DNA from 2 places in the Arthrobacter sp. NPDC056727 genome. Region 1 is predicted to be linked to the other one. Evidence: predicted binding sites of a transcription regulator. Region 1 holds the regulator's gene; the other holds the start of a gene.

What was found. Region 1 encodes Rex, which represses fermentation and respiration genes when NADH is low (regulators of the CRP and FNR family bind a similar motif). Its sites were predicted from a motif close to CTTGTGAANNNNTTCACAAG; they were not measured.
Region 2: the regulator Rex is predicted to act here: its motif matches at 2,546-2,565, upstream of ACFRAH_RS20995 (glyceraldehyde-3-phosphate dehydrogenase).

What each region holds. Positions count from the first base shown of each region.
Region 1 covers NZ_JBHTZA010000014.1:106,012-109,842, reverse strand. The annotation lists gene ACFRAH_RS15280 (HAD family hydrolase) at 1-45, opposite strand, end outside; gene ACFRAH_RS15275 (glutaredoxin family protein) at 129-386, shown strand; gene ACFRAH_RS15270 (redox-sensing transcriptional repressor Rex) at 473-1,168, shown strand; gene ACFRAH_RS15265 (hypothetical protein) at 1,223-2,116, opposite strand; gene ACFRAH_RS15260 (hypothetical protein) at 2,321-3,010, opposite strand; gene ACFRAH_RS15255 (YceI family protein) at 3,130-3,678, opposite strand.
Region 2 covers NZ_JBHTZA010000028.1:18,567-22,397, reverse strand. The annotation lists gene ACFRAH_RS21005 (HNH endonuclease family protein) at 1-377, opposite strand, end outside; gene ACFRAH_RS21000 (hypothetical protein) at 508-717, opposite strand; gene ACFRAH_RS20995 (glyceraldehyde-3-phosphate dehydrogenase) at 832-2,325, opposite strand; RNA gene rnpB (RNase P RNA component class A) at 2,572-2,963, opposite strand; gene ACFRAH_RS20985 (alpha/beta hydrolase) at 3,039-3,831, shown strand, end outside.

The sequences.
Region 1 (3,831 bases):
CGCAACCGGACGGTGGGCCACAGCGACGTACTTCTCCTCGGGCATGCCACTGAGTCTAGTCAATGCCGTGCGCCACATCTGACGGCCGCCGCGTCGCTCCCCGCCGTCAACGGCGATACGGTTGAGGCATGGCAAACCCCGACGTCGTTCTCCTCACCAAAGCTGACTGCCACCTGTGCGCCGCGGCGCGCGACGCCGTCGGAAGGGTGACCGCCGGGCTGGGGCTTTCGTGGTCGGAGCGGCAGCTGGAGGCCGACGACGAACTGCGCGACCGCTATGCCGAGGAGATCCCGGTGGTGCTGGTGGACGGCATCCAGCGTGATTTCTGGAAGATCGATGAAGCGCGCCTGGAGCGCGTCCTGCGCCGCGCCATGGCGGCGGAGTAGCCAATTTCGAACAATGGCATTGGCTTTGTTGACATAACTGATGGGGATCTAGAGTGGACTCACAACGCGACGCAACGGAGCAGACAGTGACCTCGCTCGATTCACCACCCCAGGCCCTGCCCGGGCCCACCGGGGCTGCCGGAAAGCAGATCCCGCCGGCGGCCGTGGCCCGGCTGACGATCTACCTGCGCGCGCTGAACTCCCTGCTGGCCGAAGGCACCGAGCGGGTTTCGTCCGAGTCCCTGGCTGAGCTTTCCGGCGTCAGCTCATCAACCCTCCGCAAGGATCTGTCCCATGTGGGCTCTTACGGCACCCGGGGCGTGGGCTATGAGGTGCAGTACCTGAGCCGCCACATCGCCGCCGCGCTGGGCCTGACGCATGACTGGAAAGTCGCGATTGTGGGCGCCGGTAACCTGGGCAAGGCGCTGGCACGCTACGGCGGCTTCGAATCGCGGGGTTTTGATGTGGTTGCCATTTTCGACGCCGACCAGATGGTGGTGGGCAACGAGGTGGGCTGGCTGCGGGTCAGCGACGTTGCGGACCTGGAGACAGTCCTGGAGCGGACCGGCACCAACATGGTGGTGCTGGCGCTGCCGGCCACGGTGGCCCAAAGCGTGTGCGACAGGGTGGTGAATGCAGGGGTCCGCAGCATTCTCAGCTTTGCGCCCGTGATGCTTCAGGTGCCCGACGGCGTGACGCTGCGGAAGGTGGACATGGCCACCGAGCTGCAGATCCTGGCGTACCACGCGCAACGGGCGCAGACCCCCGGTCAGCCGGAGTAGCTCCGGCGTTCCGGGAATCCGCGCCCGTTGGCGGGGATGTCGCGGGGACCTTGGTTAGCGGCCGTAGGGGCCCGGCTGTGAGTACGGGTTCGCGAACGGCTGCGGCTTCTGGAAGTACGGCGAGTTGGCAGGAAGGTAGAGCAGAACGATGCCTGCTGCGCCCAGGAGAATCACCAGGATTTGGATGATGCCGTAGACCGGCCCGAGTGCAAACGAGCCGCCGAAGAGTCCGAACAGGGAGATGGCTGCGAAGACCGTGCCGAGAATCCTCGCCCAGTTCTTGCCCTTTCGAACTGGAAACGCCACCAGGGCATACAGGCCGAGAGTAACGATGGCTCCGATAATGCTGCCTGCAACTACCGTGCTTTGCAGCATCTCCGTGGATCCGGGTGGAAGTGCTTGGCCCTGCCGTGCCGCTTCTTCTTCCATCATTGCCATGAAGGTGTCCCGGCCAGTGAAGGCTAAGACAAGAGCACTCAGGCCCGAAAGTACACCTGCGGCTATTATGAGCCAGAATGCCAAGTCCACCTGTGGTGGGCGCACGCCTTGGCTTGCTGCCTGGGTCTGTTCCGACGGGTACTGCCCGTAGGGGGACTGGCCATAGGGGCTCTGGCCGTAGGGCGGCTGCCCGTACGGGGACTGGCCGTTCTGCGGCTGCCCGTACTGTGCCTGTCCATACTGGGGCGCGTTCTGACCGTACGGGGACTGTCCGTACTGCGGTGCCCCGCCCTGTCCGGCCTGTCCGTACTTCGGCGGGTTCTGGCCGTACTGGGGTGCGTTCTGTCCGTACTGGGGGGTGCCCTGGCTGCCCTGTCCGTATTGCGGGGTGTTCTGCCCGTACTGGGGCGCGTCCTGACCGTAGCGGGGCTGCCCGTTGGCCGGCTGGGAACCGTTGTCCGGCTCGTTGGAGCCGGGGTCATTGGAGTGCGGGACTGGAGGATTGCTCATGAGCGGTCCTTTGCGTAGTGACGTCTGAATCGGCTACCGGTTCAGACGCCTGCCCTCCCCAGCATGGTTCACTTCCCACCGTACCCCTCAGCGGGTGCGCGGTGGATCATTCCCGAGAGGTATTCCAAACCGGTGCCAACCTGCGGAAACACGGCCCGGCAGGGGACTGTCCGGCCAGAAATTCAGAGCTGTTGCCGGTGTCGGTCAGGACCGGCCGCGCGCGGCAGCGAACCAGCTCTGCGAGTTGGGCACCCACATCAGCACGGTAGCCACCAGGCTGACCAGGAAGCCCAGCCAGTTCCCGTCCTGGCCGGAGCGGAAACTCGAGCTGACGGAGGCCAGCAGCAGCGACACCCCGGCCGCGATGGTCAGGGCCAGCCGCGCCCACTCCTTGCCTTCCTTCAGCTTCATGGCCAGGACAATCTCAGCCGCCGCCAGCGCCAGCGCCACAAGGACGAGGAGGAGCACCAGAAGGGCCACACCGGGGACAATCGCGAAGAGCACCAGCACACCGAACAGGCCGATCACCCCGCCCAGCAGCCCCAGCAGGCCGCCGATGACCCAGATCAGGTAGGACACCTTGAGCTCTGTGGGCAGCCCCGTCACGTCGAAGAGGCCGGAGAAGCCGGCGCGCGGCAGCACGTCCCGAAAGTTCCGAGGCCGGTCCGCCGGCATCTCGAATGCGAACCGGCCCGCAGCAGCCGGCTGCTGGGGCGGGAACTGTTGTCCCGGCGTCGGACCCGGCTGAGCCGGCTGAGCCGGGAACGGCTGGCCCGGTTGCTGCCCCGGGAACTGCTGTCCCGGCGTCGGACGCTCCGACGGCCCCGGGAACTGGCCGGACGGACGCTCCTCGCCCGGATCACGGGGATCCGGTTCATCACTGGGGGTGCTCATGGCACTCACTTTAAGCCCGCGAATTTGCCAACTCCAGACGTCCCGAACGCCGAACGCCCCGCCTGCGGAAAAGTCCGCTGGCGGGGCGTTTCGTTGCCGGTAACCGGGCTGCGCCGAACCTAGGCTGCAGGTGCGATGAAGGCCAGTTCAAGGTTGATGGCAACCTTGTCGCTGACCAGGACACCGCCGGCTTCCAGCACGGCGTTCCAGGTCAGGCCGAAGTCCTTGCGGCTGATGGTGGTTTCGGCGGAAACGCCGGCGCGGGTGTTGCCGAAGGGGTCAACTGCAACGCCGTTGAATTCGGTCTCGAGGGAGACGGGGCGGGTGACGCCCTTGATGGTCAGGTCGCCCTGGAGTTCGTAGCTGTCGCCGTTGGCAACGAGGCCGTTGGAGACGAAGGAGATCTCCGGGAACTTTTCGACGTCGAAGAAGTCTTCGCCGCGGACGTGGCCGTCGCGGTTGGCGTCGCCGGAGTCGAAGCTGGCGGTCTGGATGGTGGCCTCGATCTTGCTGGCCGTCACGTCGTCGGCGAGGTCCAGGGTGGCGGCGGCGTCCTTGAACTGGCCGCGGACCTTGCTGATGCCGGCGTGGCGGACGGTGAAGGCGATCTCGCTGTGGGAGTTGTCGAGGGTCCAGATGCCGCGGGTGAGCTCGGTGGAAAGTGCCATGGTGGTTCTCCTTGTATCAGTGGGTCAATCGGGTGATCGTTGAAGCTTTCGTTGAAGCCTCAACTAACTGCTGCATCCAGTATAAACATGCATTTGCATCTTTTGTTCCCTCCTTGGGGAACTTTCTGAAAAAATTTTTAGTTCTACTTGGTG
Region 2 (3,831 bases), on a different contig from region 1:
ACGTCGCGAAGGTCGCGGCGCAGGATGTCGTTGCGTGTGTCGCAGCCGTTGTGGTCTGCGTCCTGCCAGGCCTGGCCGAAGGCCGAGCGGTCATAGTCGCTGCCGGACGCCCTGCCCTTCACGGCCAGCGCTTCCAGGGCAGCGGCCGCGCCACCCCGGGGCACCGCGTGCGGGGGCGTCACGGGCTTCATCCAGGCGGCGTCAAACACCGGCGCCTCGGTGGGTCCGGACACGGCAGGTTCGACGGCGATGAACTGGCCGGCCGTAAAAAACCATGCCGCGGCGGCGATCACCGCAGCGGCAGCGACGGCGAGCAACGCCCACGCCTGCCGGGAATGGCGGCGTGAGCGCCGGTAAGCGGCCCAGCTGACGCTCACGGCGGCGTCCCGGGACGCCGGCAGGTTCGGGCAGGTTGTGGATCCACAACCAGGAGCCTAGGCCAAACCACCCGTGGCTGTGCGGGTATCCACAGTGTTGGGGACAGGTGCCCTGTGGAGGGCGGGTTGCCTACTGCTCCCGCATGACCCGATGAAGATCGGTGTTGGCGAGGTCAAGGAGGCGCTCCAGCTGGGCCACCCTTTCGTCGCCGATTTCCCCTGCCGCATGTGAAGTGCGCGCCTCGTCCAGTAGCCGCTGGGCTTCTTTCTGGTTGGCTTTTGCAACATCGAGGGCGTGTTCCAGGGTTGTCTCATGCTGGAGTGTCGGGTTCTGTTCCATGACACAAGTCTGTCCCCGATTTCCGGCCGATTCCAGAGAATTGCCCGGGAAGTTCCCGGGAATGGGTCAGCCCCGCCGGCACAGCTGTGCGGGCGGGGCTGACGAAAAGTTCCGTTAGACAGAGGCAGCCACGGCCAGGACCGGGGCGGCATCCTTGTCGGAGTCCTTGGCCGGGAAGGTCGGCGGGTTGACCCCGGCCATTTCCTCCATGACGCGGACCACCTGGCAGCTGTAGCCGAACTCGTTGTCGTACCAGACGTAGACAACCAGGTTCTTGTCATTGGAGATGGTGGCGAGGCCGTCAACGATGCCGGCACGGCGGGAGCCCACGAAGTCGGTGGAGACGACCTCCGGGGAGTCGATGTAGTCGATCTGCTTGCGCAGGTCCGAGTGCAGGGACATCTCGCGCAGGTAGTTGTTGACCTCGTCCTTGGTGGTGCCGCGTTCCAGGTTCAGGTTCAGCACGGCCAGCGACACGTCCGGGGTGGGGACGCGGATGGAGCTGCCGCTGAGCTTGCCCTGCAGTTCCGGCAGTGCCTTGGCCACGGCCTTGGCGGCACCGGTCTCGGTGATCACCATGTTCAGCGCGGCGGAGCGTCCGCGGCGGTCGCCCTTGTGGAAGTTGTCGATCAGGTTCTGGTCGTTCGTGAAGGAGTGGACGGTTTCCACGTGGCCGTGGATGACGCCGTACTTGTCGTTCAGCGCCTTCAGCACCGGGGTGATGGCGTTGGTGGTGCAGGATGCGGCCGTCACGATCTTGTCCGAATCAGTGATGTCGCGGTGGTTGATGCCGTGCACGATGTTCTTCAGGTCGCCCTTGCCCGGCGCGGTCAGCAGGACCTTGGCCACGCCCTTGCTCAGCAGGTGCTGGCCGAGGCCTTCGGCGTCGCGCCAGCGGCCGGTGTTGTCCACCACCAGGGCGTTGTTGATGCCGTATGCGGTGTAGTCGATGGTGGCGGGGTTGTCCGAGTAGATGACCTGGATCCGGACGCCGTTGGCCGTGATGGTGTTGGCCTCGGTGTCCACCCGGATGGTTCCCTCGAAGGAGCCGTGCACCGAGTCGCGGCGCAGCAGGCTGGCGCGCTTGGTCAGGTCGTTGTCCGAGCCGCGCCGGACCACGATGGCGCGCAGGCGCAGGCCGTGGCCGCCGCCGGCCTTTTCGATGAGCAGGCGCGCCAGCAGGCGGCCGATCCGGCCGAAGCCGTAGAGCACGACGTCGGTGCTGGTGCGCTCGTCGGCGCCCCGCTTGCCCACAATCTCAGCCAGCTCGGCGCGGAGGAATTCCTCCAGAGTCAGGTCGCCGCCGTCGGACTTGAACTTCTGGTTCAGGCGGGCAATGTCGATGGCAGCGGCACCAAGGTCCAGCTGTGCCAGCGTGTTCAGCAGCGGCGCCGTCTCCTCAAGGAGCAGCTCATCCTTGCTCATCCGGCGCGCAAAGCGGTGCGCCTTCAGGATGTTCATGGTGGACTTGTTGATCAGGCTGCGGCCGTGGATGGAGGTAACCACGTTGTTTTCACGGTACAGCCGGCCGATAACCGGGATCATGGCCTCGGCGAGCGCCTCTCGGCTCATCCACGTATCAAGACAAGAATCTGACGTCTGGCTCACAGAACTACCTTCCTTGGTTCAACCGGCTACGTCCTCGTAAACCGGATGGCGGCCACTGGAAGTTATCCAGGGCAAGCTGGCACCGGCGGGGTTTCGGTCCACCCCGGATGCCGTTGGACGTGCAAAGAAAAACCGCCGGCTGCGAACGCAGCTCCGGCGGAAGAACTTCTACGTTCACCATCCATTCTAGGGTGGCCCGGGCACCTGAAACGGCCGTCCGCCCGTGAAATCACTCACACAGCCAAGTGGATGGGTTGACCGGTACGCCGGGTTCTGTGCTCCCGAGCCGTTGCCGGCGCGGGAGTAGCGGCCATCCATCTACGAGCGCCGTTGCCGACGCCCTCCAGCGGCCTACCCGGGCACTCGGGCGGGCAGCCCTCAAACGTGCCCTGTCTGGCCTTGCTCCGGGTGGGGTTTACCTAGCCTTTCCGGTCACCCGGAAAGCTGGTGGTCTCTTACACCGCCGTTTCACCCTTACCTGCTTCGTGCCGCTTTCAAATCGGCGCGATGCAGGCGGTCTGTTTTCTGTGGCACTGGCCTGCGGGTTACCCCGAGTGGGTGTTACCCACCACCCTGCCCTGTGGAGCCCGGACGTTCCTCGAGCCACTTGCGTGGCGCGCGGCCGCCTGGTCAACCCATCCGCAGTCCAGTTTACGGGCTTTCCCGAAGTACCCGCGCCGCGCACGCCGGTTCCCCGGGCTTAGGATCGGAAAATGGATCAGTCGTCTTTTCCGCGGCCGCCCTTTCCACGGCGGCGCATGCTGCAGCTGGCAGGTGTCGCTGCCGGACTGACCGCGTCCTCAGCCTGCACCGCCCGTCCCCCAACTCCACCGGTTCCGGTCCCCGACGCGACACGCCCCGCAACGACGCCGGGCATCCCGACGCCTCCCCCGTCCGCCGTGCGGCCTTCCACCGTGTCCACCCGGACCGGGGCGTTTGTGTCCCGCTTCCGTCCGTCGGTGACAACGCACTGGTCCCTGGCCGTGCCGCTTCCGGAGCAGGCCGGCCAGTTGCTGCCGGTGGCAGTCTTCCTGCACGGGCGCGGTGGCAGCAGCGAGGTGCTGCTGCACGACCTCGCGGCGGACCAGGCCCTGCAGCGCCACCTCGACGACGGCGGCACTCCCTTTGGTGTTGCCGCCGTGGACGGCGGCAACACCTGGTGGCACGCCCGCGCCGACGGCAGCGACACCCAGTCGATGCTGGTGCTGGAGTTCCTGCCGTTCCTGGCCGAGCAGGGATTCGATCTTGGAAGGGTGGGCCTCTTCGGCACGTCGATGGGAGGGTTCGGTGCCCTCCTGCTGGCGTCGCTGGGCAGGGTGTCCGGGCTTCGCGCCGTTGCGGCCATGAGCCCGGCCGTCTGGTCCAGCTACGACGCGGGGATGCAGGGCGCCTTCGACGGCCCGGCCGATTTCGGGGCGAACAACGTTTTCGCGCTGCGGCCGCGGCTGGCGGCGATTCCTAAGCGGATCGACTGCGGCAGCGAGGATGACTTGGCCCCGGCAGTGC